One region of the Pseudoalteromonas sp. APC 3893 genome, then DNA from elsewhere that is predicted to be linked to it. Evidence: predicted binding sites of a transcription regulator. Region 1 holds the regulator's gene; each other region holds the start of a gene.
The links. The regulator sigma-54, encoded in region 1, starts transcription at its own class of promoters, with help from an activator protein. The targets are predictions, from matches to a motif close to GTTGGCACGNNNNTNGNNT.
Positions count from the first base shown of each region.

Region 1 (10,833 bases):
GAGTTTCAGAAAAGCGTTTGATCAGCGTTTGGTCGTCACTGTCTAAATAAAATAAAGTTGGGTTTGCAAAGCCAGGTAAATACTCAAGAATGTCATTAAACTCTTCTTGTTCTTTTGGCAGATTGCGCACATCAATACTAACTGCTGTTTTATCATAGTTATCAGAAACGCTTCGTACGAGTGAAGGCAGCAAGTTCACAGGAATATTATCAACACAATAATAACCGAGATCTTCTAATACGCGAAGGGCAACAGATTTACCAGAACCCGAGCGCCCACTGATGATAATTAACTCCATGTAATGACTCCTTCACTTTCTTATGACTGCTCGACAATAACTTGGTATAAGTCGTGGTCTGATTTAGCGCTACGTAATTGTTTACAAAAATCTTTATCGTTAAGTTTATCAGCAATTGTGGCCAAGGTCTTTAAATGAAGTTGACTCTCACCATCAGGTACGACGAGTGCCACAAATATATCAACAGGACGATTATCAATCGCATCAAAATTAATGGGCGTTTCACTCACTAGTATCAGTGCTAATGGTGTATCAACACCCGTTATTCTACCGTGAGGAATAGCAATTCCACGGCCAATACCTGTGCTTCCTAGTTTCTCTCGATTAAGTAACGAGTTAAGAATTTCTTGTTCTGAAAGGTGAGGGAGTTGTTCATGAGCCAACTGGCTAATAAATTCTAAAATTCGTTTTTTGCTATTAAAAAGGACCGCAGCTTTACTGCAGTCCTTACAAGTAAGTGAACTTAGTTTCATAATATTAGTGTCGAGCGTGCTTCTCTTTGTGTTTGATAACTTGACGATCTAGTTTATCTATTAGGGCGTCAATCGCAGCGTACATGTCTTGGTGTTCTGTTGAAGCAAATAAATCAGCACCACTGAGGTGTATTGTGGCTTCTGCTTTTTGGCTTAGCTTTTCTACGTCTAAAATGACGTGCACGTTGTTTATATGATCAAAGTGCCTTTCAAGCTTTGCAAACTTATTGTGTACATAGTCTCTAAGTGAATCGGTAATTTCTACGTGACGACCAGTTAAATTCAGTTGCATAAGCATTTTCCTTCTTTGTTTTTTTACGCCTTAAATCAAGCTCTTTCTTTGATTTGACGGTGGAATAGCCAGTGACTCGCGATATTTTGCGATTGTACGTCTAGCTACTTTGATACCTTGCTCTGCCAATATATCTGCAATTTTGCTATCACTCAATGGTTTCGCTGAGTTTTCTGCGCTAATTAATTTTTTTATTAATGCACGGATCGCTGTAGACGAACATTCCCCACCGTTTTCAGTGCTTACATGACTTGAGAAAAAATATTTTAACTCAAAAATTCCTCTTGGGGTGTGCATGTACTTTTGCGTGGTAACCCGTGAGATGGTTGATTCATGCATCTCGACCATTTCAGCAACATCGTTTAATACCATAGGGCGCATTGCTTCGGGACCATGTTCAAAAAATCCCTGCTGCTGTTTAACGATGCAGTTGGTTACTTTGAGTAATGTGTCATTACGGCTTTCTAAACTTTTTATAAACCATTTTGCTTCTTGCAAGTGTGAACGAATAAACTGGCTGTCGCTACTCGATTTAACCGAGCGAGACATAGCCGCATATTGGCTGTTTACTCTAATTTTAGGCATGCTATCGGGATTTAACTCAACAATCCAACGGCCTTTAATTTTCTTTACTGAGACATCTGGAATAACGTATTCAGATTCTTCACGTACGATGCTATCCGCAGGCTTTGGGTTTAGACTGTGGATGAGTGTCATCACTTCTTTAAGCTCATCTTCCTTAAGCTTAGTCTTTTTCATCAAAGTTCGGTAGTCGCGGCTGGCTAATAAATCGATATGTTCAGTTAAAATCATTTTTGTTTCGCTAATCCAAGGAGTTGCGGGGTCAAATTGATTTAGTTGAATACATAAACATTCTTGCAAGCTACGTGCGCCAATACCAATTGGGTCAAACAACTGAATACGTTTTAGAACCGCCTGAACTTCATCAAGCTCAATTTCTTCTTCGTTATTATCTTTATTTAGGCTTTCAGCAATGTCTTCACAGCTTAAGGTTAAAATACCTGAATCGTCGATAGCTTCGACAATGGCAATCGCAATCGCCTCGTCGGTCGGACTAAATGGGGTTAGCTGTAACTGCCACATAATATATTCATGCAAGGTTTCGGTTGAAGCCCCTTGATAAATAGATTCATCTTCAGGCATCGGGCCTGATGAGCTGGCAGGAGCGGCGCTCATGTACTCATCCCAGGTCACATCCATAGCCATATCGTCACTTACTGTGTCTTTATTAAGTGCTTCACTGCTTTCTTGTTCGTATTCGCTTGGTGTCTCATCGGCAGAAGCACTTACTGTGACGTCTTCGGTATCTTGTTTTTGTTCATTTTTGCCAGCCGTTTCGTCACCAAACTCTTGCTCTTCGACTTCAAGCAGTGGGTTACTGTCGAGTGCTTCTTGAATTTCTTGCTGGAGATCCAATGTACTTAACTGCAATAAGCGAATTGCTTGTTGCAGTTGTGGAGTCATTGTAAGTTGCTGGCCCATGCGCAGCTGGAGTGATTGCCTCATTTATCTCTAACAATCCTTTTATTGTGTTGTCATAATTTAGTTTAGCAGATAGTTAGCTGAGCGTTGCTTTATAGCCTAAATTGCTCACCCAGATATACATCGCGAACTGTTTGGTTGGCAAGTACATGCTCAGGAGTTCCTGACGCAATTAACTCCCCATGAGAAACTATGTAGGCTTTTTCACAAACATCAAGGGTTTCTCTTACATTATGGTCGGTTATTAGTACACCGATGCCACGGTTTTTAAGGTGCTCGATAATCTTCTTTATATCTAACACTGAAATGGGATCAACACCAGCAAAAGGCTCATCTAACAGAATAAATTTAGGATTTGCGGCTAAAGCACGCGCAATTTCAACACGGCGGCGTTCACCACCTGACAATGCCATGCCTTGACTATCACGAATGTGTTGAATGCTAAATTCATCAAGTAGGCTATCCAAAGCTTCTTCACGGGCTGTTTTGTTTAGTTCTTTACGGGTTTCTAAAATCGCCATGAGGTTTTGGTAAACGGTCAGCTTACGGAAAATAGACGACTCTTGTGGTAAGTAGCCAATACCCAGGCGAGCACGGCTGTGCATGGGCAATAATGTAATATCGTTATCATCAATACTAATTTTACCTTTATCGCTCGGCACTAAGCCAACAATCATATAAAAAGTGGTGGTTTTACCTGCGCCATTAGGGCCTAGCAGACCAACAATACTCCCAGCACTAACTTCTAAGCCAACACTTTTTACAACTTGGCGGCCCTTGTAGCTTTTTGCTAAAAACTCGGCTTTTAATGTACTCATGGCTGGCCTTTTGATTTTTTGCTATCGACAGGTACTAAAATTGTATGCACGCGGTCATTTGAGTTTTCGCCTCTTTCAGCACTTATTAGTTGCTGTTCCATATCGTAGGTGATGCTTTTAGCGTTAATTTTTTGCCCTGCTTGGGTTACTTTCGCGTTGCCAATTAAAGTTAGCAGGCGCTTTGCTACATCGTAACGAACTTCCTCAGCACTGGCGCTCATTAGGGTGCCATCGGCTTGTTTTTCTTCAAAGTATGCAGGTTTGCCAGTGGCCACGAGTAACTGTTTGTTATCGCCTAAGTCTTCACGTTTATGTACTTCAAGGCGATCAGCTTTAATACGGCGGTTACCGTGAATAATTTCAACGTTTTTTTCAAAAATACCGACATTAGATTTCAGCTGAGCTTGTTGTTTATCCGCGCTGATTGAGACCTGATCGGCCGGTGGCATTGTATCTTGGGCAAGGCTCGAAAATGCAATGAGTAAGCTTGGAATGATAAATATGTTGGCTAGTTTATTGGTCATAATATATGGTTCGCGTATGGTTAATTAGTTCTATTACTTCGGCTTTTAAGTCGGCTTGTAATCCGCGCCCAGTAATTTTTAAATTAGGGCCGACCAACTCAACAGGTTGCTCTGAACTCATTGTTTGAAGTTCAATATCAACTTGGATGTTATCGGCATTAATGTGATCTATCATGGCATTGCTTGTGAGATTTTTCGCCGTCACATTGCCTTCTAAAACCAGCTGGTTATTTTCATACAATGTGGCTTCTGCTGCATTAATTTGCCACATTTGTTCTTGATTATATAAAGTGAAAATAGGTTCTTCAAAGTACGTGAATCCTAACTGCTGATATAGTTCCATTTTAGCAGCAGTAACTTTGTGGCTTATTTTACCTTGCTCATCAAAGGCTGTTTGTTTTAATGCCACTGCTGTGTAGTCTGGCTTGGCAATAACATCTTCTTCAACGAGCTGTTGTGTGTTTGTTTGGTTAAAGTATGGATACCAAAGCCAAACCATACAGCCAATAAATAATACGCTTAAAACTAAACGCGCACTATTCATGAGCTGGTGCCTTCGCTGGTTAGCGATTTTTTGTTTTCAAGCATTAATAAATCAGTGAGCTCTCGTACAGCGCCAAACCCACCCGGTAGCATAGTGGTATAATGCGATACGCGTTTGATTAACGGGTGTGCATCGTTCACTGCTACTGCAAAGCCAACTTGCTCCATGACTGGGAGATCTGGGCCATCATCACCAATATAGGCGATTTGCTCATCGGTTACGTTCAGCTTATCTTTAAGTTCTTGATAGGCTTGTAGCTTATTTTCTTGGCCTTGATAAATATGTTGCACTGTTAGGCTAGTCATCCGCTGCTGAACTATCTGTGAATGACGCCCTGTGATCACAGCCACTTCAAAACCACCGTTGATAAGCGCTTTAATGCCAAAGCCGTCTTTGGTATTAAATGCTTTTAATTCTTCGCCTTGGTTACCTAAGTAAATTCGACCATCAGAAAATACGCCGTCAATATCACAGATCAGCAGTTTAACTTTTTTAGCGCGGGTTTGAGCATCTAAGCTCAATGGCTGGTATAAGTCAGAAAATTGCATTTATAACACTCCTGCTTTGAGCAAGTCTTGCATATTTAGTGCACCAATGGGGTGACGATTTTCATCAATGACAATAAGACCGTTAATACGTTTTCGCTCCATAATATTAAGTGCTTCGGCGGCAAGCATATCGGCAGTTGCCGTGGTGCATGAGCGTGTCATGACTTCACTGATAAGCGTGCTATGTATATCGATACGTTGCTCTAAAATACGACGTAAATCACCGTCAGTGAACAAACCATTGAGTTGGCCACGGTTGTCCACAATTGCTGTCATGCCTAGGCCTTTGGCTGACATTTCTATTAAAGCGTCCTTAATGCATTGCGTGTCTCTAATAATAGGCGTTGAGGCGCCATCATGCATTAAATCTTTTAAGCACAGCAATAGGCGCTTCCCTAAGCTTCCGCCCGGATGCGATAAGGCAAAATCATCGGCTGTGAAGCCACGAGTTTCAAGTAGTGCTACGGCTATTGCATCTCCCATAGCAAGTGTTGCTGTGGTGCTTGCTGTTGGCGCAAGACCAAGAGGGCAGGCTTCTTTAGATACTTTAATGCATACATGAGCATCAGCCCAATTTGCCATTGACGATGTTGGATTGCTGGTCATTGCGATCATTTTAGCGCCAATGCGTTTAATCACTGGGATTATATTGAGCACTTCACTGGTTTCGCCAGAATTAGATATCAGCATGACTACATCATCACGGGTGATCATACCTAAATCACCGTGGCTCGCTTCACCAGGGTGAACAAAAAAAGCCGGTGTGCCGGTGCTTGCTAATGTGGCAGCAATTTTATTGCCAATATGGCCAGACTTGCCCATGCCGACAACGATAATTCGGCCTTGGCATTGATACATCAACTCACAGGCCTGATTAAAGTTTTCGTCTAGGTATTGAGCTATATCAACAAGGGCTTGACGTTCAATATCAAGTACTCGTTTTCCTTGTTCAATAAAATTTAACTGCGTCATTGTGTTGTCCAATTTATTCGGTACTAAGCTACTTGGCTAAAAATATAACCTTGATAAGCAACAAACGCGGCTAATAATAAGCCACCTTCAACTCTATTAATACGGCGCGCCCCTCGAAAACTCAAGGACATAGCGATTAATGCGATGGTGGCACCTATCATAATTAGCGCGTCACGGTTTGCCGCAGATGGGTCAATAATCGAAGGGTTTATAATCCCCGCTAATGGTAAAACGGCCAGTAAGTTAAAAATATTAGAGCCAACAATATTACCTAATGCTAAGTCGTCTTCGTTTTTTAGCACCCCTGCAATACAAGCTGCAAGTTCAGGCAAGCTGGTACCGATAGCAATAATAGTCAAGCCGATGACTAAATCGCTTAAGCCAAAATACTTTGCAATATCAACAGCTGAACCAACTAAAAAGTGAGAGCTTAAAGGAAGTACGACCATGCCGACGACGAGCCAAAATAGTGCTGATTTAGTTGGAACATTATCTGGCACATCATCACAGGCTTCACTAACAAATGGGTCATCAGCTTGGTTTTTAGCGCGAATCGAAATGATGATAAGCCCAGCAATAAAAACAATAAATGCAATTAGTAGCGCAATGCCTTCGGCAAATGAGAAGTAGTTATCTGAAAACACATACCAAGCAGCAATCGAAATAAGTAACACCAGCGGCATTTCTCGTTTGAGTGTTGTGGAAGATACCGAAAGCGGGCGCAACAAGGCGGTAATGCCTAATACCAACAAAATATTAGTGATATTTGAACCGACTGCATTGCCAACTGCAGTATCCGTTTTACCGGCAAGCGCGGCGGAGGCCGAAACCATCATTTCAGGCGCTGATGAGCCCATAGCAACAACAGTTAAACCGACTATTAAAGTGGGGACACCGAAATTTTTTGCCAGTGCTGCAGCACCATAAACAAAGCGATCTGCGCTCCAAACAAGTCCTGCAAATCCAAGAATTAAAATGACAAAAGAAGTCACCATTACATTACGCCAATTATTCAATATCAGATTGCGGTAAATAGTAACAAAAGCCAACCTGAAAGTATAAATAAAAGAATCGGGTCTATATCTCAGTAAGTCGTTATTTTTAGCATAGAAAAATTTATTTAAGGTTAGGTTAAGTCAGTCTCAGTAAGGCTTAGGCTGTTATTACATAGAATATTACAAAATTTTACGATTTGTTTTTTCCATCTTTGCGTAAAAAGCCTTAAAATAGGGGAAGTAGTGAAAATAGAAATGGAGAGCGACTTGTCGCAACCAATAGTAGAAATCAAGGATGTAAGCTTTTCACGGGGCGATAGAAGCATATATAAAAATATGAGCTTTAGCGTTCCGAAAGGCAAGATCACTGCCATTATGGGGCCCAGCGGTATTGGTAAAACTACCATGCTACGTTTAATTGGTGGTCAATTAAAACCCGATAGCGGCACTATTTTGTTTGAAGGTGATAATATCCCAACTATGACGCGCAAAGAGCTTTATGCAGCGCGTACCAAAATGAGCATGCTATTTCAAAGTGGCGCCTTATTTACCGATATGTCTGTTTTTGACAATATTGCGTTTCCGCTTAGAGAGCACACCCGCCTCAGTGAAGATTTAATCCGTCTTGTTGTGTTAATGAAATTACAAGCCGTAGGTTTACGTGGTGCCCAAGATTTAATGCCGTCAGAGCTTTCTGGTGGTATGGCCCGTCGTGCGGCACTTGCTCGCTCTATTGCGCTGGACCCTGAGCTTATCATGTATGATGAGCCGTTTGCTGGGCAAGATCCAATCTCAATGGGTGTGCTGGTTAAGCTAATTAAATCATTGAACCAAGTTCTTGGGCTATCTTCACTAATTGTTACTCATGATGTAACAGAGGTAATGAGTATTGCTGATCATGTAATCATTATTGCCGATCAAGGTGTCATTGGTAGTGGCTCACCAGAGCAAATGCGTAACCATGAATCGCCACTGGTACAGCAGTTCTTAAAAGGCCTTTCTGATGGGCCTGTACCGTTTCATTTCCCGGCTCAGCCTTATAATGAAGAATTACTTGGAGGGCGTAGCTGATGTTTGATTTGTTTCAAAAGCTAGGCCATAAAACATTGGGTCGATTTGCTGCACTTGGCCGCTCAACGCAAATGTTGATTGGTGCACTGTGGAATCTACCTAATTTCAGAAAAGGCACACCACTACTTATTCGCCAACTCTATATGGTGGGTTCGCAGTCGCTGCTTATCATTATGGTCTCTGGGTTATTTATTGGTATGGTGCTCGCGCTGCAAGGCTACACCGTATTAGTGGGTTATGGTGCAGAAGACAGTTTAGGGCCACTTGTTGCATTGAGTTTACTCAGAGAGCTTGGCCCTGTAGTGACTGCTTTGCTATTTGCTGGACGAGCAGGGAGTGCACTTACCGCCGAAATTGGTTTGATGAAAGCGACCGAGCAGTTATCGAGCCTTGAAATGATGGCGATTGATCCGCTTAAGCGTATTATTGCTCCTCGCTTTTGGGCTGGCTTTATTAGTATGCCACTGTTGGCGTTAATCTTCTCAGCGGTTGCAATAATTGGTGCCCACTTAGTGGGTGTTGATTGGCTAGGTGTTGATACCGGTAGTTTTTGGTCAATCATGCAGTCACAAGTGTCATTCCAACAAGATATTTTAAATGGCATGATCAAGAGCTTTGTATTTGCCATCGTTGTAACTTGGATAGCACTTTATAAAGGTTATGACTGTGTACCAACTTCGGAAGGGATCAGTAAAGCAACAACAGAGACCGTTGTACACTCATCTTTGGCTGTTTTAGGGTTTGATTTTATTTTGACAGCGGTAATGTTTACCAGCTAAAAAAGGTATAGATAATGAATTCACGGAAATTAGAAATTTTAGTTGGCTTTTTTGTCGCTCTTGGCATTGCAGCTTTTGCTATGCTGGCATTAAAAGTAGCTAACGCAGGCATTAGTGGTAGTGGCGAAACATACTTGCTAAAAGCTAAATTTGAAAATATCGGCTCATTAAAAGCACGCGCTCCAATTAAGGTGGGCGGGGTTGTCGTCGGACGTGTTGAGGCTATTTCAATCCATCCGCAAGAGTTTTTACCAGTAGTTGATATGACCATTGATGCGCAATATCAATGTCGCTTCTCAGATACCAGTTCGGTATCAATTTTAACGTCAGGTATTTTAGGTGAGCAGTATTTAGGAATTAACCCAGTGATCGCACCTAAATCTGCAGAGCAAGCCTGCTTAGGCCTTGAAGTAACAAGTAATGATCAAGACTTAGGCTTGGACGAGTTATTTGGTGTAGAAAGCAAAGCGTTAAATGACGGCGATTTTATTACCGATACCAAATCTGCTTTAGTGCTTGAAGAATTGATCGGGCAGTTTTTATTCAATCAAGGTGGTGAGTAATTATTATGTTTAAGAAATTTGTAACTTTAGTAGCATTTATTTTTATCGCAACTAATGTAAATGCTCAGTCCGTTAATTTAAAAGACCCATATAAAATGGTTCGTCAGGTATCTGATAACACTTTTCAGCGTATTACCCGCGATCAGCCATTAATTGAGCAAGATAAAGAGCACTTACGTGTAATCGTTACTGAAGAATTAATGCCTTACATTGATTATAAATATGCTGCACTACGCGTATTAGGTAGCCATGTTTCAAAAGTGCGTGCAATTAAAAATCCGGCAGAGCAAAAGCAAGCAGTTGAAAACATTAAAGAGTTTATTGATGCTTTTCAAGAATATTTAGTAGCGACTTATGCTGGTGTTTTTACTCAATATACAAATCAACATGTTGAATTTGCACCTGCTAGAGCGTTTGCAGGGCAGGATGTTGTATTAGTAAAAACTAAAATTGTAGAGCCTGGTAAACCGGATATTAAAATTGATTTTAAAGTACGCGAAGACAGAAGCGGTGATTGGCGAGCTTATGACATGGTAGCTGAAGGCATCAGTCTATTAGATGCGAAACAAAGCGAACTGCAAGGAATTCTTCGTCAGCAAGGTATTGAGCATGTCAGTAATCTGCTTAGACAGAAAAGTCAGTTACCAGTCCAATTTAGAGGCGAAGGTGGTAATGAGTAAAGTAAGCGTTACTCAAATCGACGAGCAGCAATTTCGAGTTAGCGGTGAATTAACCCGAAACTCAATTGCTGCTGAACGGCTTATTAATAAAAACTCACAAACTAACCATAAAACTTGGTATTTTGACCTTTCTGATGTATCAAGGGTTGACACGGCGGGCTTAGCTTGGTTAATTCACTCTTTCGCAGAATTAAAGCAGCAAGGCATTCGCCTTGAATTGCAAAATATACCTGATCAATTGCAAAAGTTAATGCAGTTAGGTCAAGTTACAACCCTATTTGAGTGAGAGTTATGCAAACAAGCGAAGTCGAGACGTTATTACGCGACGAATTACAATTAGCTGAAGTTCATGTAAAAGCCAATGGTAGTCATTATGAAGTGATTGCAGTAGGCGAGTGCTTTGATGGTCTGAGTCGAGTGAAAAAACAGCAGCTAGTATATGCACCATTAATGAATACCATTTCTGACGGTACTATTCATGCCGTGTCTATTCGTGCTTTTACACCTACAGAGTGGAAGCGTGAACAAAAATTTATCTTACCGCAATAACTAAGGCCTCCTCATGGATCAATTTGTAATTCAAGGTGGCACAGGGCTTGCGGGTGAAGTGACGATTTCTGGCGCTAAAAATGCCGCGCTACCGATTCTTTTTGCCGCTCTATTAGCTGATGGTAAAAGTACGTTTAATAATGTGCCACGTTTGCGTGATATCGGTACCACTGAAGCATTGTTGAAAACCTTAGGGGCTGATGTACAGTGGCAAGGCGATCAGT
Region 1 covers NZ_JASDCD010000011.1:134,342-145,174, forward strand. Annotated here, with positions in the region: gene rapZ (RNase adapter RapZ) at 1-298, opposite strand, end outside; gene ptsN (PTS IIA-like nitrogen regulatory protein PtsN) at 319-771, opposite strand; gene hpf (ribosome hibernation promoting factor) at 776-1,063, opposite strand; gene QMA12_RS13670 (RNA polymerase factor sigma-54) at 1,094-2,590, opposite strand; gene lptB (LPS export ABC transporter ATP-binding protein) at 2,659-3,384, opposite strand; gene lptA (lipopolysaccharide transport periplasmic protein LptA) at 3,381-3,908, opposite strand; gene lptC (LPS export ABC transporter periplasmic protein LptC) at 3,898-4,452, opposite strand; gene kdsC (3-deoxy-manno-octulosonate-8-phosphatase KdsC) at 4,449-5,000, opposite strand; gene QMA12_RS13695 (KpsF/GutQ family sugar-phosphate isomerase) at 5,001-5,972, opposite strand; gene QMA12_RS13700 (calcium/sodium antiporter) at 5,996-6,967, opposite strand; gene mlaF (phospholipid ABC transporter ATP-binding protein MlaF) at 7,223-8,038, shown strand; gene mlaE (lipid asymmetry maintenance ABC transporter permease subunit MlaE) at 8,038-8,817, shown strand; gene mlaD (outer membrane lipid asymmetry maintenance protein MlaD) at 8,832-9,380, shown strand; gene QMA12_RS13720 (ABC transporter substrate-binding protein) at 9,386-10,060, shown strand; gene QMA12_RS13725 (STAS domain-containing protein) at 10,053-10,346, shown strand; gene QMA12_RS13730 (BolA family protein) at 10,352-10,609, shown strand; gene murA (UDP-N-acetylglucosamine 1-carboxyvinyltransferase) at 10,623-10,833, shown strand, end outside.

Region 2 (10,833 bases), on a different contig from region 1:
TGCTGTACTTACAGTGCTCGCTTGCTGGCGAATAGCTTCTTCTATTTTTGCGATAAAAGCATGATATTGACTAAACCCTGCACTACTCAAACCAGATTGGCCTTTGACGTGAAGTTGCTGTGTATACTCCATGCGAAAATCATTTAATCCTTGGAGCTTTTGCTGATTAGCTTGAAAATGTTGTTGCGCTTGCAAATAATTCATTCGCAACGACTCTTCTTTGTCTTTTTCTAATTTCAGCAATAGATCGAGTTTATTCTTTGCCATTATGCTTGTCCTAATAATTGGGCAAGCCCTTGCAAGCCATCATCATAACTAATCACATCTTTCATACCTTGCTGCAAAAATGCGTTTACTCTTGGCATCATATTTATAGCCTGATCAAGCATTTGATCAGTGCCCTTTTGGTAGGCACCTAAGGTGATCATGTCTTTATTTTGTTGATACATGGAATACACTTGTTTTAATACTCTCGCTTGCTGCATATGGGGCTCTGAAACAACTTGCGGCATAACCCGCGAGATAGACTTTTCAATATCAATTGCAGGATAATGACCGCTATCGGCTAAATCTCTTGATAACACAATGTGACCATCTAAAATCGCGCGAGCAGCATCGGCTATTGGGTCTTGCATGTCATCCCCTTCGCTTAGCACAGTAAAAAATGCCGTTATTGAGCCCTGCCCTTCACCACCATTCCCAGCGCGCTCCACCAGCGCGGGCAGTTTAGCAAACACTGAAGGCGGGTAACCTTTGGTTGCAGGCGGCTCACCAACAGCTAACGCTATTTCACGCTGTGCCATGGCATAACGCGTCACTGAATCCAGCAGCAATAGAACGTTTAAACCTTGATCGCGAAAATACTCTGCAATAGTCACTGCACTTTCGCACCCTTTAAGGCGCATAAGCGGTGAGGCATCTGCTGGAGCTGCAACCACTACGGATCGCTTGCGCCCTTCAACGCCTAAAATCTCTTCGATAAATTCTTTAACTTCACGGCCACGCTCGCCCACTAAACCAACGACGATAACATCGGCCTCAGAGCCTCGGGTCATCATACCCAGTAAAACAGACTTACCCACACCAGAACCTGCAAACAAGCCCATTCGTTGGCCCTGACCTACTGTAATAACTGAGTTAATCGCGCGCACGCCAACATCCATAGGCTGACTGATTGGTCTACGAGACAGGGGATTAATAGTGTTTTGGGCAAATTTTAAATGATGCTCTGCGTTTATCGGCCCTAAACCATCCAATGGGCGCCCTAAACCATCTACAACCCGGCCAAGTAAACACATACCAACCGGCAAGCCAGTTTCATTTACTTGCGGTATAACCCGTGCACCTGGCAACACACCTGATATATGATCATTGGGCATTAAGTAGAGGGTTTGGTCGTTAAAACCAACTATTTCAGCATCAACAAAGCCATGCATGGTTTCGATTTTACATTGGCTGCCTACAGGGGCTCTAAGCCCCTTAGCTTCCAAAGTAAGGCCTACAACGCGTGTAAGAATGCCCGCGACAGCCGGTGCTGGGCTGTGAATATGTTTTTGGTAGTCTTGTAAGCGTTCGCTTAATGGCCGAAGTTGAGAACTCATTGCAAACCAATTATTGAGTTAGATACCACTACTATGCAAAAAACTATCCAACGTTTCTTTGACGCGTGTTTTCATCGTCATATCAATGGATGATTGAGGGGTTTTAACTTGGCAACCACCACGCTCTAAGGTTGGCTCTGGCACAAGTTGCCAATTACTTTGCGATAGTGCTTGTTCACCATAACTGCTTTTAACTAATTCGATATCGTCAGGGTTTAGGTGAATACGCACACTTTGTTGTTGCTCTCCGAGCGCATCAATAGCGTGTTTTAAGCTATGTAAGAGCACATTCGGCGAGGTTTTAACTTCTTGATAAATTAATGCTTCAGCCAGCATCACCGCCAGTTGAATTAATTGCTTTTCCGCATCTTCGTCAACTTTATCAAGGGGGGCTGTTAAGCTATCAAGCAGTGTTTTTAAGCCCGTTAACTGCTCTTCAATTAATGGCTTAACCTCTTCATGGCCTTGAGTTTTACCCAGTTCAACACCTTCTTTGTAGCCTGCTTCTTTGCCTTCTGATACACCTTTTTCAAAGCCATCAATATAACCTTGTTCATGGCCTTGCTTTAAACCTTCTTCATACGCATCTTGGCGAATACGCTCCAGTTCAGCCATCGTTAAATTAGGTAACTCTTCTTCTGCTTCAGGCTCTTCAATCGGTTCTTTAACTTCTTTTTTGTAAAGCTCTGCGAGTGGCGTACCAAATGCCGTTGAACGACCATCGTATTTGCGTGTATCTTGAGTTACATCTGGGATAGGCCAGTTTTCTAATAACTCATCAACCGCCTCATTTGCATGCAATGGCCGACCTTGAGTTGAGCGAGGTTTATTCATGGTTTACAAGAACTCCTCGCCACCGCCGCCACCAAGCATAATTTCACCTGAATCAGCTAAACGGCGAGCTGTTGATAGTATTTCTTTTTGTGCAGCTTCTACTTCACTAATCCGCACCGGTGCCATCGCCTCCAAGTCATCCGCAAGCATGTCGGCAGCACGTTTTGACATATTACCCAATATTTTATCTTTTAATGCTTCGTCCGTACCTTTAATCGCTTTCATCAGTACATCTTGTTGTACTTCACGTAAGATAGCTTGTATGCCTCTATCTTCGACATCCATTAAGTTTTCAAATACAAACATTAAATCTTGAATTTGTTGTGACATTTCTTCGTCATGCTCACGGATAGAGTCCATGAGTTGACCTTCAACATTGGTATCTAGGTAGTTCATTATATCAGCAGCAGCTTTCAGGCCGCCCATTTTCGCAGCTTGTGCACCCGCTTGACCTGCAAATTGTTTTTCCATGATCTCGTTAAGTTCTTGCAGTGCTGCAGGTTGAACTTCTTCAAGGTTAGCAATACGCATGGTTAAATCTAAGCGCACTTTTTCTGGGAATTGCGCTAAGATTTCAGCAGATTGCTCTGGTTCCAAATATGATAAAACAATGGTTTGAATTTGCGGATGCTCGTTACGAATAATATTGGCTACTTGTTTTGAGTCCATCCACTTTAATGAATCCAAGCCTTTCGCGCCTGATCCCATAACTATTTGATCAATTAAGCTGGCGGCTTTGTCTTCACCTAATGCAGCAGTAAGTGCTTTTTTTATAAAGTCTTCAGATTGGAAGCCAATAGTACTAAAGCTTTGTATTTGCTCAATAAATAAATTATGTACAGCACTTATTTTAGCCTGCGACAAATCATCTATTGCCGCCATTGCCATACCTACTTTTTGCACTTGCTTCGGCTCTAAGTGCTTAAGTATTTGCGCTGCATCTTCTTCCGATAAGCTCAACAGTAAGATTGCCGCTTTGTCTACACCATCTAGTTTATCAACATCAAATGCAGCGGGTAGTTGTTTTTGTTCTAAATCTTGATCAGTCATCTTCGCTTAACCACGCTTTCACAACCTGTGAGGATAGTTCTGGTTCATTTGCTACAAGGGCACGAACAGCTTTAAGTAAGTCTTCGTCGCCATGTAAGTCTGGTAATTGCAGTGTACCATCACTTGAGAAGCCAACCGAAGCAGAATCAAAATCTTTATTTAGCATATCTAGCGTGTTATCGCCAATATCAACACCTGAGCTTAGTGCATCATCATCATATTCTTCAAGTGTGTCGTCAGGGTAAATTAAACGTTTCAGCATAGGTTTAACCACAGCCATAATCAATACGATAATAACTAATGCGCCGAGTACTAAACGAACAACCTTCATGAACCAGCTTTGCTCCCAAAGTGGTACTTCTTCTAACACGTCTAATTGCTCACGAACAAAAGGAACCGTAACGACTTCTAATGCATCACCACGCTGTAAATCAAAGCCAACCCCACCTTGTAATAAACGACGGATATTTGACAGTGCTTCAACTGAGCGCGGTACCATAGTGGTTTCACCGTTTTCACCCACAGTGGGCAAGTAATCCACCGCAACTGACACACTGATACGGCGAATAACACCTGTTTGCTGACGCTTATGTGAAATTGTAGTATCTAGCTCATAGTTACGGGTCGCTTCTTTATGACTTCTGCTCGGAGATGTACCTGTACCCGCTCCTCCTTGCCCCGCAATTTCAGGGATATCCGAATTGACTGGTGGTTGGTTTGTCAATGCACCTGGGATACCTACCGCAAGTCCACCAATGTTATTTTCTTCAAAGGTTGTTTCGCTACGTACTGCAGGTAAATCTGGGTTATAACGCTTTTGTGTTTCTTCAACTGCACTAAAGTCCATGCTTAAATCAACTTGCGCAGTATAATTGCCCATACCAACTACAGGCATTAAGATGCTGTCAATTTTTTGTAGATACTCTTGCTCACGTTTACGTTCAATATCGTATTCTTTACGCGAACGTGCCGCTAATGAGCTTTGCGAACCTGAATTAAGTAAACGGCCATTTTGGTCAGTCACTGTGACTCGTGCTGGTGATAGGCCCTGCACCGCGGAGGCAATAATATCAACAATTGAGTCAACTTCTTCACTATCAAGCATTCTGCCGCGCTTGAGTGTTAAAACCACTGTAGCAGAAGGTTCTTTTTCACGACGAGCAAACACATTTTCTTTTGGAATGGCGAGTAATACCTTAGCACGGGTGACGTTTTTTAATTCTTCAATAGTACGCGCTAACTGCTGTTCACGACCATGCTTTAAGCGCTCACGCTCTAAGCGTTGACTCACACCAAAACCCATGTCTTGCATTATAATATCAGTGCCAGAACTCGGCGCTTGATCTAACCCTTCACGGGTCATAAGCAGTTTAATATTCTGATATTCACCCTCTGCAACTGAAATGACATTGCCATCCAGCTCATATTCAATCTTTTGCGCATCTAAAAAATCCAGGGTTTGAATTAACTCTTCTGTCGGCATTTTACCCAGCGGACGCATATCTGGCTGACGAGCCCAAATAATCACAAAAATTGCGATAGCTAAGCAAATAGCAAGGGCGATGATCAAAGTCACTTGGCGCAATACATCAACACCATTTAATGCGCTTAAGTAGCCTGACTTTTGCTCTTGTTGATCGTCATTATCAGCTTGGTCGATACCGCCGCCAGCTAATGCAAGGTCTGTTGATTGATTAGATTGCGCCACAATAATTCTCCACTACCTAATTAAACAGGCATGTTCATGATTTCTTTATAAGACTCAACAAGCTTATTACGAACTTGCACTGTCGCCTCAAAAGCAACCGATGACTTTTGTGATGCAATCATCACTTCAGCAAGAGATACACTGCGATCGCCCATTTCTAAAGCCGTTACTTTTTGTTTTGCTTCTTGCTGATGATTATTAACTGTATCGAGTGCATTCGTTAATAAGTCACCAAATTGTGCAGATGAAGTGGGTTGTGTTTGCGTTGGAATTACATTGCTGGTGTTACTACGGCCTGCTTCTAGAGCCATAGACTGCATTTCTTGGAATAACGCGCTATTTTGAATTTTCATAATTATCTCTGACGTTGCACTTTACTAACAACTTAACAAGCACAAAACGTGCCATAAAACAAAATAATAAAATTCAATAAGTTAGCGTTTATTTTCAATGTCAGAGTTTTGACATAGCAACGCCCAGCAGTGCTGAGCGTTACTATATAATGGAGCCCATTGAGGGGTTAGGCTGGTAATGCAATTCCTAAGTCGCGCATTTGTGCTAATTTATAACGTAGTGTTCGAGGACTTATGCCAAGAGTTTCGGCTACGTCTTTACGCTTACCTTGGCAACGGGTAAGGGTTTCCAAAATAATACGATGCTCTTTGTCTTTGAGTTCATCTTTATAAGTACCAGAGTCTAAGCTTGGTAACTCCCCCACAGGCTCTATCGACTCAGTTTTTGCAGCAATCGCTGGTGCAACGGCATCATAGTAAACCTCATTCGTTGTAGCTGGTTTACCAACAAACGGGGTGACAGTTAAATTCTCAATGAAAATAGCACTTTCATCGATGACTTCACCTTGGCGTAAGATCAACGCCCGCTGAATCACATTATCGAGCTCACGTACATTGCCCGGCCATGCATGAGAGAGTAATTTTTGCTGTGCTTTTTCACTAAGCTGCGCGAGTGATTCTTTACTTTTAGTTAAATGACGTTCAATTAAATGCTTTGCTAACACTATAATGTCACCAGGGCGCTCACATAATGGTCGCCACATTAACGGAAATACATTGAGTCTGTAATATAAATCTTCTCTAAACTTATGCTCACTTACTGCCTCTTTTAAATCTCTATTACTAGTTGCAAGTACTCGCACATCAAGCTTAATTGTTTTACGCCCACCTAAACGTTCTACTTCACGCTCTTGCAATACACGTAGCAGCTTTGCTTGAAGGCTTAAGTCCATTTCGGTGATTTCATCCAGTAATATAGTACCGCCTTGGGCTTGCTCGAACTTACCAGGACAAGCCTGAATAGCCCCGGTAAACGCGCCTTTTTCATAACCGAATAAAGTGGCTTCGAGCATATTTTCAGGTATGGCAGCACAGTTAATTGCCACAAATGGTTCATTCGAGCGCTCTGACTTATCGTGAATATAACGAGCTAACACCTCTTTACCAGAGCCACTTGGGCCTAACACCATAACGCTGGCATCAGATTTTGCCACTTTACTGGCAAGCTCTAATAACTGAATACTTGATGGGTCTGCAACAATGGGACCGTCAGTTTCTTTTTCTGGCTCTGGCAAGTAACGACTCACCATATTTAATAGCACTTCAGGCGCAAATGGTTTTGCCATGTAATCAATAGCCCCCAAGCGCATGGCTTCAACTGCATCATCGATAGTGGCGTATGCTGTCATCATGAGTACAGGTAAATCTGGGTAGTTTAAATTAATGCTGCGCAATAAATCGAGCCCGCTCATCGCGCCCATTTGAACATCACTGACCACTAGCGAAAAACTGTCTTTTTTTAGTAGCAACATTGCTTGCTCAGCACTGTCGGCTGCAACACATGCAATACCCGACATTTCTAATGTGTCAATCAGTGCTTCACGAAGACCTGCGTCATCCTCAACAACTAAAATAGTGTTATTACTCATAATGCCTCCACCGGTTTAGAATCAGTACAAATAGGCAGTAATATGCTAAAACATGCTCCGCCCTCAGTATTATTGGTAACTTCAACTCTGCCTTGATGAGCACTCGCTACGGAGCTAACAACAGCTAAGCCAAGGCCTGTCCCCTGACTTTTAGTAGTAAAGAAAGGTTCAAAAAGTTTTTCAGCTTGACTCATATCAACCCCAGGCCCGTTATCGCATACACTAATACGCACATGGTCGTCTAAATGGCTGTCTCGAACTGCATTTACACGCACTAAGGCACCTGAGCCAATTACTTGAATGCTGTTATGAATTAAATTTTGAATCGCACTGGCTAAGGCCGTTTTATTACCCATAATGGCAATATCAGGCTCCGGTAAATTAACCTCAAGATCACTATTATTAAGTGCAACCATGGCATCAGCACCTGCTTTTACTTCGCTAAGAAGTTGCTGCATAGACACTTGCTCGACAACTTGTTGGTCACCGCTTTTTGCAAACAGCAGCATGTCATTCACTTGTGTTTCAAGATCTTTCAAGCGCGACATGAGCTTAGTATGAAAATTACCACGAGAAGTTTCAGGTAAACGTTTAGAGCCCAAATTAGCTGCGTATAACATAGCTGCAGATAACGGTGTGCGAACTTGATGTGCTAATGACGCCACCATTTTACCTAACGCACTCAAGCGCTGCATGTGAGCCACACGCGTTTGTAAGCGCCGTGTTTCGGTTAAATCAGTCATTAGTATTAGCTGGCCAGGCTCTGGTGCCAATGCCGTAATATCTAACTTGATTAACCGACCATCTTTTAATGAAACTTCATGGCCATCATCTTGTTGAGGACGAAAAGAGCGCTGGATTATACTAAACCATTTCTCGCCTTCGAGCGGTTCACCTAGCATATCAATGGCAATTTGATTAGCTTTAGCAATCATGCCACGACCATCTAACACAATAACGCCAGCAGGCATGGTATCAACCAAATGACTTAACCAACTCGCTTGTTGACGAAGCTCGCTAAGCTCTCCCACGTACTCTTCTTGTTGCAGGCATGGGTTATATTGATTAGCTGTGATAAATTGTGGTTTCAACACGTTTGCAAGTGCCATAGTAAACTCTCATAAAGGTTCTCTATGGTGGTAAATGCACGATCTATACCAAAATTATATTAACTAAAATTCATAAGCTTAGCTTTAAATTAACGCGACAATAAACTGACACAAGGAAAACACACTATGGCTAAAAATGTACAGTGTCGTTGCCCATGGCTTGATACTTCAAAACAAGATTATGTAACCTACCACGATGAAGAATGGGGAGTGCCTTTGTATGACGACCAAAAGTTATTTGAGTTTATAACGCTCGAATCAGCCCAAGCGGGGCTTAGTTGGTACACAATATTAAAAAAGCGTGATGGCTATCGCCGCGCGTTTGCAAATTTTGATGTTAAAACCGTAGCCTCATTTAGTGAAGCTGATATAGAGCGCTTAATGCTCGATGAGAGTATTGTGCGTAACCGGCTAAAAATCAGTGCAACAATCAACAATGCAAAGCGTTTTTTAGAAATTCAACAAGAGTTTGGCAGTTTTAGTAATTACCAATGGCAGTTTGTCGACAACCAGCCACAAGTCAGTAATTTAAATGAATTAAGTGACTACCCCGCCATTACTGAAGCATCAACGGCTTTCGCTAAGGATTTAAAAAAACGCGGCTTTAAGTTTTTAGGCCCAACTACAGTTTACGCGCACATGCAGGCATCCGGTATGGTAAACGATCACAGTAATGATTGTTTTAGAAAAGCTGAGATTATTGAAAAATATTAAGGGCTAAGTGTTAGGTACTAGGTACTAGGTACTAGGTGAAAGTTTAAAGGCTCGTTTTAACCTATCACGAATTAATCTCGTGATAGGTTATATTTTTTCATTTTTTCAACAAGGGTTGTACGTCTTACCCCTAGTATCTCAGCGGCGCGAGCAACCACGTAATCATAACGCTCTAGTGCTTGAGTAATAAGGCTTATTTCAAGCTCAGCTAAGTAGTCTTTTAATTCAATACCTTCATCAGGTAATAGCCCCGAATCAGACAAAGCTACTTCAATCTCAGGCTCTTCATCGTAATCACTAAAGCCCGTACTAAAAATATCATTAAACGCGTCACGTTCCATCAGCTCTTCAGGGTATTGAGGCTCGTAGGCATCAACTTCAATATAACGATACTTTGCAGGAAGATCTGGCACATCAACGACCTTCTCAGGAAACATAATCACCATGCGCTCGACTAGATTTGCAAGCTCACGAATATTACCCGGCCATGCGTGTTCTTTAAGGCTTTCAATGGCACGCTCAGTAAATTTAGCTGTGGTACCACTTTGCTCATTTACACGGCGCATTAATTCTTTTAGTAAAAGCGGTATGTCATCAGCCCGCTGTGAAAGAGATGGGTTTTCGATAGGAAAGACATTTAAACGATAATATAAATCTTCACGAAATGAACCTTGCTCAATCATATCTTCAAGGTTTCGGTGAGTCGCCGCAATAATACGCACATCAGCTTGTATCGCTTTCGTTCCACCAACACGTTCGTAGCTGCGCTCTTGTAACACGCGTAAAAGTTTTACCTGCATTTGCAGGGGCATATCGCCGATTTCATCTAAAAACAGCGTACCACCTTGAGCAAGTTCGAAACGACCTTTACGGGCTGAAATAGCTCCTGTAAAAGCACCTTTTTCATGCCCAAACAATTCACTTTCTAATAACTCACCGGGGATTGCACCGCAGTTTACTGGTACAAATGGCCCTGAATTACGTTTAGATAATAAATGTACATTGCGAGCAACCACTTCTTTACCCGTACCGGATTCACCTAATATAAGTACGTTTGCGTCAGTTTTAGCTACTTGCTCAATTAAAAAACGGACATCTTTAACTGCTTCTGTTTCACCAACTAACCCGTCAAACGACTTATGTGGCTTCTGGTGTTTGTGATCGCTTGGCAACATGCGTTGATATTGCTGACAATCATGCAAAAGTTGAGTAGTAACGTCGTGGTTAAATGGCTCAGAAATCAAACCCACTACATTAGCAATGCTCAGTAGTGGTTTTAAGGTCTCGCCAATCAATAAAAAAGGAACTGCAGGATAGCGCTTAATTAAGCTTTCATGATCAAACTCTTGTAACGCTCCCAAGATAACCATGCATTCTTGTTTTTGATAGTTATTGCACTCTTGTTCGAAATTTTGCTCGTCAAGGCTTAAAACAGCTTCACCAATAAATGTCAGTGAAGCATGTAAACCAATCGCACGATTATTATTATTATCTAGAATCAAGATCATTAGTCAGCGAACCACAGTTACAACAAGCTATTAGTAATTAAATTGTAAGCGAGTTTGAGAGGGATGCAAGCACTAAGCGACAGTTTTTTGACATCATTGCCAAAAAACTGCCACGAGTTAACTATAAGTAATACTTATGAATTACTTATAAAACACAAAGTCTATAATAAACCTAGTATTGACTCTGCAGATTGATTCGCTTGCCCACGAAGTGCAATGGATGCTTGAGACAAAATATCATTAGATATCTGTTGAGATATAGCCTGAGCATAATCAGTATCTTGAATACGACTTTGGCTTGCTGCAATATTTTCTTGCTGCGTCCCCAGCCCCTTAATAGTACTCGCTAAGGTATTTTGAAAAGCCC
Region 2 covers NZ_JASDCD010000003.1:242,052-252,884, forward strand. Annotated here, with positions in the region: gene fliJ (flagellar export protein FliJ) at 1-267, opposite strand, end outside; gene fliI (flagellar protein export ATPase FliI) at 267-1,601, opposite strand; gene fliH (flagellar assembly protein FliH) at 1,620-2,435, opposite strand; gene fliG (flagellar motor switch protein FliG) at 2,439-3,485, opposite strand; gene fliF (flagellar basal-body MS-ring/collar protein FliF) at 3,478-5,193, opposite strand; gene fliE (flagellar hook-basal body complex protein FliE) at 5,214-5,546, opposite strand; gene QMA12_RS07185 (sigma-54 dependent transcriptional regulator) at 5,714-7,135, opposite strand; gene QMA12_RS07190 (ATP-binding protein) at 7,132-8,244, opposite strand; gene QMA12_RS07195 (DNA-3-methyladenine glycosylase I) at 8,371-8,958, shown strand; gene QMA12_RS07200 (sigma-54-dependent Fis family transcriptional regulator) at 9,030-10,466, opposite strand; gene QMA12_RS07205 (flagellin) at 10,628-10,833, opposite strand, start outside.
Region 2: fliE (flagellar hook-basal body complex protein FliE) is a predicted target of sigma-54. The motif match lies at 5,584-5,602, and genes of this name have one in related genera.

Region 3 (10,833 bases), on a different contig from region 1:
GCGCGTCTCTGAGTACTAGCTCAGTTAATTTTAATTTAGCCATGAGTCACCCCTTATGATTTTTGTTTATTTTTGTACTGAGCGATTGCAGCACTGATAGCAGCAACATGTGCACTTGGCACACCTTGGGCTTTAATAGATGGTGTACGAGCAGCCTCAACCACAGGTTCTTCAAAGCGGCTCATTATTTTAGACATAAAGATAATTGCTGAAATTAACAGCGATAAGAATACGAAAACGCCCACCATTCCAGTGACCATTAAATTTGCTGCTGTCGCAAGTAGTTGTCCTATGTCCATGCTGCTCCCCCTTGATTACTAAACTTATAGTTTTAATTTACCAACCTAAAACAGGTAAAAAATCACTTTATATAAATAATTATGCACCAATCATAACAAAGAAATAGACCAAGTCCAACACTTTGTAAATTGGTAAAACCAATTAATATTAAGCTAACATATCCACATTAAAGTTAACACCGTACATTTTGCTATTATTTTCTGAGATATAGACAATATAAATAATGAATATAGTTAAAAGTTATAACTATCCTGCATACTGTTGATTAAAAAATCATGATAGCAGTTTGAATCTGCACTAAATTTAAGAGGAAATGCCTCACCATGTTAAATTGGTCTTACCAAGGAAGGCATTTAATAACACGTTATTTTTTATTTTAAGAATAAGTTACACGTAATAAAGTAAATATTACTTACAGTGCGCTTGTCTTTCTTTGTAATAACCCTATTAGACATTGATTTTAAAGTACTTTTATTTATGGCACATAACTGGCATTAACCATATCGAACAAATTTACAAACCAAGGAGACAACAATGTTACGCTGGACAATTACATTTTTAGTTATTGCACTTATTGCTGCAGTGTTAGGTTTTGGTGGTATCGCAGGTGCCGCAGCAGGAATTGCCAAAATTATATTTTTTATCTTTTTAGTATTATTAGTTATTTCACTCGTTTCAGGTGCGCTTAGAGGCAAAACCCCTTAACAGGAAATTAATTTAAACACTAATACATACATTACTTACAAGGAATTACATTATGAAATCAACAACAGTCAAAACAGCCGTTATCGCACTTTTCGCAAGTTTTTTTATCATGGGTTGTGAAGACAATCATGCAGAAGAAGCTGGTGAGCGCATTGATGAAGCAGTAACAGACGTACAAAATGGTGTTGAAGACGCCTGTGAAGAAGTTAAAGAAGGCGTAAATGCTGAAGAAACTAACTGTTAATCCATAATTAATAGTAAACAAAAAACGACTCACCTGAGTTGTTTTTTGTTTACTTTAAACGATCTGTCACCTATCCCCCCCTCAAAAAATACCTCTAAATATCAAACTTACACACTACTAATTTTACTGAAAAACTGGAGCAAATATTTTTTTCTAAAAATTTATTATTTGTATGTCCTAAATTTGCAACTATCTTTAAATAGCTAATTAAAGGTATCGTTAGCGTACCTTCAGTTGTTTTTAGCCTAATTATTATAAATATTTGGGAGATTACAATGTTAAAAAATAAAGTGTCACTCGGTGTAAAATCAGCCTTCAGCGCAGGATTTATATCAACTGCATTAATTTATACCCCCCTCACGATAGCCGAAGAAGAAACAACGATAGAAAAAGATGTAGAAGTTATTTCAGTTACAGGTAGCCGAATACGTCAACCTGGAGCTGTATCCGCCAGCCCAATAATATCAATTGGAGAAAAAGAGCTTGGATTCCAACAAGAGCCTGAGGTAGAACAAATTTTAAGAAGCCTTCCTGCAACAGTTCCTGGAGATGGCAGTAATGTAAATAATGGTTCCGGAGGAGCAGCAACTATAAACCTAAGGGGTCTGGGCGCACAACGTTCATTAGTACTAATGAACGGCCGTCGTATGATCCCATACAATTATAATGGTGCAGTTGATAGCTCAACAATCCCGAGCGCTTTGATTGAACGTATTGATATTGTCACTGGTGGTGCATCAGCAGTATATGGCTCCGATGCAATTGCTGGGGCAGTAAACATTGTTCTGAAAGACGACTTTCAAGGGGTGGTTTTTGACGCAAAACATTCTGAAACAGGTGATGGTGATGGTGATAAGGATAGTTTCAGTTTAACTCTAGGCTCAAATTTAGCTGATGATAAAGGTAATGTTGTACTTTCTCTTGGCTGGATGAAACGAGATCAAATATTATTAGGTGATCGTCCTCTCGGTCTTTTAGGTATTGAAACTGCGAGCGGTGCAAACTATGAGCAATTTCTAAATAGCGAACCACCAATTCCTGCTCCAGAGGAATGTAGCGGCCCTAACTCTGTTGAAAGCGGTGGTTCTACTACGGCATTTCCGACTCGCTTTGCTATCGTTGGAGCTGGCCAAACTGGCGCAGGGCAATTTAGAAACGATGGTACTTTAGAGTCTGATACTTGTAGTGTGTTTAACTTTAATCCCTACAATTTTTATCAAACCCCCTCTGAACGCTACTCAGCAACGGCTCTAGGTAATTACTATATTACTGATGATCATCAAGTATATTCTTCAGTGAATTTTACAAATACGAGTGTAGATACCCAAGTCGCTCCCTCTGGTACATTTGGCTCAAGCTTTAATTTACCTCTAGCAAACCCATTTATTGGTGAGCAAGCACTACAGTTTATGCTTGATGGTGCAGCACAAGCACTCGGTGAAGGCAGCTTAGATTCCAGCAACTGGCAAGATGTAAATGGAAACGGAATTGTTGATGAAGCTGATTATCTAACTGTTCAATTAAGACGACGTACATTAGAGCTTGGAGCTCGTACAGAGCGCTTTGATAGTACTCAGTTTCAAATTGTAACTGGTGTTAAAGGCTATTTTTTAGATGATTGGGAATACGATGCGAGCTATCAATATGGTGAATCAAACCGGACAACCGTTCGCGGTGGCTATACCAATCTAACTAATATTCAAAATGCTTTAGATACTACAGATGGAGAAACATGTAAAAATGGTGACTCAAGCTGTGTACCTATAGATCTTTTTGGTGGCTTTGGAACTATTACTGAAGAAATGGCGGGATACGCTCAAGCTATTGCTTTACAACAACAAAAATACAGCCAAGAAATTTTTACTGCCAGCGTAAACGGCAGTCTTGATTTTATTGAAATACCAGGTGCTGGAGCACCTTTAGCTGTTAGCTTCGGTTATGAAAAACGCACCGAAAAAGGCCTTTTTGAACCAGATGAGTGTTTAAAACTAGCCCCTGCAAGCTGTCAAGGTGGCGCCGGTGGTAATCAATTACCAATTTCAGGTGGTTTTTCTGTTGATGAGCTATTCATGGAAGGTTATCTACCGGTATTAGATGGATTACCTGGTGCTGAAACTCTTGACGTAGAGTTTGGTTTTCGTTGGGCTGACTACGATACCGTTGGTAGTAATGAAACTTGGAAGTTAGGCTTTAACTGGCGTCCGGTAAGCGACATTTTAGTTCGAGTTATGCAACAACAAGCAACTCGAGCACCTAATGTAGGGGAGATTGCTTCTCCTGTTGTAACAGGTTTAGATAACGCACAGAGCGATCCTTGTTCAATAGCTAATGCTGGTAATATTGATGAAAACTTAAAACAATTATGTATGTCAACAGGAATGACAGAAGCACAGGTTGGTAATGTGCAAGATGTTATATCTGGACAAGTACAAGTTATTAGCGGTAGCGATCCACTAAACCCTCCTGGAGCCGAAGAAGCTGATACTTTTACGGCTGGTATTGTTTGGACACCTGAATTAAACAGCTTAGAAAACTTTACTATCACTTTAGATTATTACGATATAGACATTAATAATATTATTGGCAACTTTTCAGCTCAGGAGATTCTTGATGCGTGTTATGTTTTAGGAGACGCTGATGAATGTGCAAAAATTAATAGAATTGGTGGTGATTTAACAATTGCAGGTGCAGGTATTGAGCAATTTACAACTAACTTGAAAAACCAACGAGCTGAAGGTCTTGAGTTTGGGTTTAATTTTGCTGTTTTAATTGATCAGATGGGAGAGTTACAATTTTCAGGTAATATTAATAAGTATCTTACTCAAGAATCTCAAAGCTCAGACACTGCCCGCATAATTGATTGTAAAGGCTACTTTAGTACCAGTTGTGATCCTGTTTCAGAACTTCGCTGGGTTCAAAGAACAAGCTGGGTGTGGGAAGATCTAACGCTATCGCTTCAGTGGCGTCATATTGATGGTGTTGATGTTGAGCCAATTGAAGCACCAAACGTATACGAAGAGTTCCAAAGTATAGAAAGCTATGATTACTTTGATTTATTTGCTAGTTATTACGCAACAGAAAATATAGTTGTTAACTTTGGTATCGATAATATATTTGAAAAAGAACCACCGGTAGTGGGGGGTGAGGCTGGTGATACTAGCTCTAACTCTGGTAACACATTCCCAAGTAATTATGATGTGCTTGGTCGTAAATTTAAAATGGGTATAAAAATCCAGTTTTAATGATTCCTGGTAGTAGGTAGTAACTTGCACCGCAATTTGCGGTGCTTTTTTATTTTTATCTACGCTCTTGCTTCAAGCATTAAACGTTTCATATCACGTACGGCTTTATCAAGGCCATCAATAGCAGCACGAGCGATTATGGCATGACCAATGTTAAGCTCGTAAATGTCCTTCATCGCAGCGATTGGTTTGACGTTATGATAATGCAGGCCATGCCCTGCGTTTACCGTTAGTCCTAAGCCCGCAGCATACTCTACACCTTGGCGAATATGTTCAAGTTCTTTTTGCATATCTGTGTCATTTTCTGCATCAGCATAAGCACCCGTGTGTATTTCTACATAAGGGGCATTACATGCTTTCGCTGCATCTAGCTGCGCTTTATCTGCATCAATAAATAATGATACTTTGATGCCCGCGTCAGTTAGCTTAGCAGTGGCAGCTTTAATTTTGCCTAGATTACCAACAACATCTAAACCACCTTCAGTAGTGAGCTCTTCACGTTTTTCTGGTACTAGGCATACATATTCAGGTTTTACATCTAATGCAATATCCAGCATTTCATCAGTGACTGCAATTTCTAAGTTCATACGGGTTTGAATTGTCTTTGCCATCACATAAACGTCGCGGTCTTGAATATGACGACGATCTTCACGCAAGTGAATTGTAATGCCATCAGCGCCAGCATGTTCAGCTACACTTGCTGCATGAGCGGGATCCGGGTAGTTTGTGCCGCGTGCTTGGCGTAAAGTTGCAATATGATCAACGTTGATACCTAACAGAATGTCTTTCATTTTTTACCTATATAAATTATTTAATAAAAAGCTCGCGGCTTTTTAATGGTTTTTTACCAAGCAATGGCTTCATTAAATGACGGCTTAATTGCTTCGCCATATATAGCACATCAGGTGCACTAAAGTCATGATCTGCAATTGCATTTAATTGAGCTCCCGTAAACCCATCCCCTTTTAGATCCTGAACTACAAAACCGTATTCGGCAAAGTAACTATACGTGTACGACGCATCAATTGGATCGCCCGCCGCATCGAAAGTAAAATCAACACCATAGCCCAGCAATTCTAGTAACTGAAACTCATAAGAGCGCAACACGGCTTGTAAGTTTGGATGTTGGTTTAGTTGCGTAAGGTGAGTTTTATATAACTGATAAGCATGATCAATTGGCTCATTAATTGGCACAATGCGGTTAGTGAGTTCATTTAAATAAAAGCCACAGTAAAGCTGATCACCTACAAGTGGTGATTGCGTACCATGTAATTCAAAGCGTTGGATATATTTTAAATCATGCCTACCAGTGTAGTTTACTAGTAAGGTTTGGAAGGGTTGTAACTGTGCTTTATGCTTTGTTGCTTGTCGGCCATTGATGCGGGCTAACATTCGCAATTGGCCAACACCTTCTACTAGCATATCAAGCATTACTTGTGAGTCGCTATAAGGACGTCGGTGTAATAAATATGCTGTGTAGAAGTCGCTATCCATAGGTCAATTTAGGCAGAAGTTAATCTTCACCATAGCCTAAACTGCGCAAGGCTCGTTCATCATCAGCCCAACCCGATTTTACTTTTACCCAAAGCTCTAAAAATACTTTGTTATCAAGCATTTCTTCAAGATCTTTGCGTGCTTCACGGCCAATAACTTTTAGCTTTTCGCCTTTGTTACCTATAACCATCCGTTTTTGTGTTTCACGCTCAACCAAAATCAAGCCATTGATATGCCAAACACCATTGTCTTGCCACTTAAACTGCTCTATTTCAACAGTCACTGAGTAAGGTAGCTCCTCACCCATAAAGCGCATCAGCTTTTCACGAATAACTTCAGCTGCCATAAAGCGCATAGAACGGTCTGTAACATAGTCATCAGGAAAGTAAAATTCACACGGTGGAAGGCGTTTCGTTACTTCATCTTTGATCAAGTTAATATTTTTACCCTGTGTCGCTGACACTGGCATAATACCTACAAAATCAAACTTATCGCCCAACCACTTCATATGTGGAAGTACTAAGTCACGATCTTTAACCTGGTCAATTTTATTAATGACTAATAATACTGGTTTGCCACTTTGGCTCACTTTATTAAGAACCATCTCATCATCAGCATTCCAATGAGTGCCTTCAACCACAAAAATTATTAGCTCAACATCGCCAATCGAACTTGAAGCTGCACGGTTCATTAAACGGTTAATGGCGCGCTTTTCCTCAACGTGCAATCCAGGTGTATCTACATAAACAGCTTGATGCTGACCTTCTGTATGAATACCCATAATACGGTGACGTGTTGTTTGCGGCTTACGCGAAGTAATACTTACCTTTTGCTCAATGATCTCATTAAGTAAGGTTGATTTACCAACGTTCGGACGACCAACAATGGCTATCATGCCACAAAAAGTATCAAGCTCACCTTCATGTGGTTGGATCAATGTATCAAGATTCATTTTTGAGTATCTTCAATGCTTTTTCAGCGGCTTTTTGCTCGGCTTTACGACGTGAGCTACCTACTGAGATAATGCTATCCATACCTTCAACAATACATTCAACCGTGAATGTTTGATTATGTGCTTGGCCTTTAGTATCCACTACAGTATACCCTGGCAGTGATAGTTTACGGGCTTGTAGGTACTCTTGTAGTAAGGTCTTAGGATCTTTTTGATTAAGACCCGGAGAAATCGCATCAAGACGCGCTTCATACCATTGTAAAATTAGCTCACCACATACATCGATACCGGAGTCTAAAAATACAGCACCAATAATCGCTTCTACGGCATCGGCCAATGTAGACTCGCGTCTAAAACCGCCACTTTTAAGCTCACCTGGACCTAAACGTAAATAGTCACCTAAACCAAATTCAAGGCCAAACTCAGCCAGAGTTTGCCCACGCACTAAAGTAGAGCGCATACGGCTTAAGTCACCTTCACGGGCTTTTGGAAATTTGCTATAAAGTGCATTAGCAATGACGAAGCTTAGAATCGAGTCACCTAAAAACTCTAAACGTTCATTATGCTGGCCTTTATGGCTGCGGTGGGTCATTGCCTGCTCAAGTAAACCTTGATCAGTAAATGTATACCCTATTTTTTTATATAACTCTGTTACATTTTTTTTCATTGTTACTGAATATTACCTAGGCGTTCAAAACGAACTCCAGTTGGAACCCAGCCTGGTAAAATATCATCTGGGCCATTATCAAATTCAAAACTCATCCATATAAAGACGGCTTTACCCACCAAGTTTTCTTTTGGTACAAAGCCCCACACACGACTATCTTGGCTATTATCGCGGTTATCACCCATCATAAAATAATGATCAGCCGGTACTACCCATTCATCAGAACGTGTACCCGGTTGTTGATAGTAGCGCCCTTTCATTTCAAGCGCTTCTGGGTTGATTAAAATATCATGGTTTAGTGTTGTTAAATTCTCATTTAAACGTACTAAATCCATAGAGCCTTGCTTAAATTCGTCACGATTGATGATTTCCATATCAATCTTATTAAACTCATTACACAATAAATCACCTTGCTGAGTTTGTCCTTGCTCACAGTTAGGCTGAATGTATAAGCGTTTATTACGGTATACAATTTTATCACCTGGTAAGCCAATCGCACGTTTAATGTAATCTACACGCTCATCAAGCGGGTATTTAAACACTACAATATCACCACGCTCAGGTTCATCAACATCCATTAGCTGAGTACGCCATACAGGGTCTTTTACCCCATATGAGTATTTTTGTACTAGGATAAAGTCACCCACCAACAAGGTTGGCATCATAGAGCCTGACGGGATTTGAAACGGTTCAAACAAGAACGAGCGAAAAACCGTAATCGCTGCAATCATCGGAAAAATAGACTTTGCCGTTTCAGTAATTGTAGGCTCAGGTGCAATTAACGATGCAGTTTCTTCATCTAATTCGCCACCGGCAGAACTCGTAGCCAAGGCTAAGCGCTCTTGTCTTTTAGGTGCAAACATAAAATGGTCAATTAACCAGATTAAGCCCGAACCTAAAGTTAATAGCACTAAAAATATTGAAAAATAACCTGCCATTCATTCATTCCTTTATCTTACTAACTTGGGTTTGAAACTTATTTACCAACTTTAAGAATAGCTAAGAACGCATCTTGTGGTACTTCAACATTACCTAGTTGCTTCATTCGCTTTTTACCGTCTTTTTGTTTCTGAAGAAGTTTCTTCTTACGGCTTACATCACCACCATAACATTTAGCGATTACATTTTTACGTAATTGCTTAACTGTCGTACGGGCAATAACATGCTGACCAATCGCTGCCTGAATTGCAATATCAAACATCTGGCGAGGAATAAGCTCTTTAAGTGCATCGGCTAATTGACGTCCGCGTGATTGCGCACTTTCTCTGTGTACAATAATAGCAAGGGCATCAACTCTGTCGCCATTGATTAAGATATCTACACGTACCATGTCAGATACTTGGAAGTGTTTAAAGTTATAATCAAGCGAGGCAAAACCACGACTAGTTGATTTTAATTTATCAAAAAAGTCCATGACCACTTCAGCCATAGGTAGTTCGTATGTCACTGCAACTTGCTTACCGTGATAACTCATTTTTGTTTGCATGCCACGTTTTTCGACACATAAAGTGATCACACTACCTAAATACTCTTGCGGTACAAGAATATTTGCTTCAACAACGGGCTCACGAATTTCTAAAATATCATTTACTGGCGGTAAATCAGACGGATTATCTATTTGCGTTGTGCCATTTTTAGTCACTACTTCATAGATTACCGTTGGTGCAGTGGTTATCAAATCAATATCATATTCGCGCTCTAGACGCTCTTGAATAATTTCCATGTGCAACATGCCTAAGAAACCACAACGGAAACCAAAGCCTAGTGCTGTTGAATTTTCTGGCTCAAAGAACAGTGACGCATCGTTTAGGCTTAATTTATTAAGCGCATCACGGAACGATTCATACTCGTCAGATGCAATTGGGAACATACCCGCATAAACTTGTGGTTTAATTTTCTGGAAACCCGGTAAACGCGCAGGTGCAGCATTTTTCTGATGCGTAATTGTGTCACCTACTGGTGCACCATGAATCTCTTTGATACCCGCAATTACAAAGCCAACTTCACCGGTTTTAAGTACACCTGTATTTGTTTGTTTTGGTGTAAATATACCCACGTGATCGGCAATATGTACTTGCTCATTCGACATAATCTTTATTTTATCGCCAGCACGTAACTCGCCGTGCTTAATACGAACAAGCGATACAACACCTTGGTATGGGTCAAACCATGAATCGATGATCAATGCTTGTAACGGTGCATCCTTGTCGCCTTCTGGCGGCGGGACATCCTTTACAATCATTTCTAACACTTCGGCAATACCAACACCTGTTTTAGCACTACATTGCACTGCATCTAAAGCATCAATACCAATAATATCTTCAATTTCTTCAGCTACACGTAGTGGATCAGCTTGCGGTAAATCAATTTTATTGAGCACCGGAATAACTTCTAAGTCCATCTCTATCGCAGTGTAGCAATTTGCTAATGTTTGCGCTTCTACGCCTTGCCCTGCATCAACAACCAGTAATGCACCTTCACAAGCGGCAAGTGAACGCGATACTTCATAAGTGAAGTCAACGTGCCCTGGTGTATCGATAAAGTTTAACTGGTAGGTCTCACCATCATTAGCTTTATAATTTAGGGTAACACTTTGCGCTTTAATGGTAATACCACGTTCACGCTCAATGTCCATTGAATCCAATACTTGCTTTTGCATTTCACGGTCGGTTAGGCCACCACAAACTTGGATCAAACGATCAGAAAGGGTCGATTTACCGTGGTCAATATGGGCGATGATCGAAAAATTACGGATATGCTTCATAAACTGGATTCTAAACTTCTATTTTAATGGACTAAGTGTATAAAGCCGCAATTTTACATTTAATTGGCTTCAATCACCATCTATTTGAGTTAAAGGGAGGCTAATTGGGTGAATTTTTATTACTTTTATATCGTGCTTTAGACTTTTGACCCGACTTTTAGCAATCCCAAAGCCTGTTATGCCACCGCCTACAGCGGCAATTATTTGTATCCACTCTGCGGCTTTAAATAATTCACTAGCAAGCAAAGCAAATAGCATACTTAATAACAAAGGTAACATATACACGGCAAAAGCATGTTTAACCATGTGCCTGTCATCTAAAGCCAAGGTTATTTTTTGCCCAACTTGGACTGGGATGTCGAATTGATACGGGAACGTTTTTTTTGCAGTGCCGAATAGTTTACCAAAAACTTGTGAACCACAACGTCCATTACAGCCTTCGCAGGCCTTTTTTTGTTGGGCTTC
Region 3 covers NZ_JASDCD010000001.1:73,384-84,216, reverse strand. Annotated here, with positions in the region: gene oadA (sodium-extruding oxaloacetate decarboxylase subunit alpha) at 1-43, opposite strand, end outside; gene QMA12_RS00400 (OadG family transporter subunit) at 54-299, opposite strand; gene QMA12_RS00395 (DUF1328 family protein) at 835-1,005, shown strand; gene QMA12_RS00390 (hypothetical protein) at 1,058-1,249, shown strand; gene QMA12_RS00385 (TonB-dependent receptor) at 1,525-4,491, shown strand; gene pdxJ (pyridoxine 5'-phosphate synthase) at 4,551-5,282, opposite strand; gene recO (DNA repair protein RecO) at 5,299-5,985, opposite strand; gene era (GTPase Era) at 6,005-6,937, opposite strand; gene rnc (ribonuclease III) at 6,927-7,604, opposite strand; gene lepB (signal peptidase I) at 7,607-8,542, opposite strand; gene lepA (translation elongation factor 4) at 8,581-10,368, opposite strand; gene QMA12_RS00350 (SoxR reducing system RseC family protein) at 10,438-10,833, opposite strand, start outside.
Region 3: QMA12_RS00395 (DUF1328 family protein) is a predicted target of sigma-54. The motif match lies at 777-795, and genes of this name have one in related genera.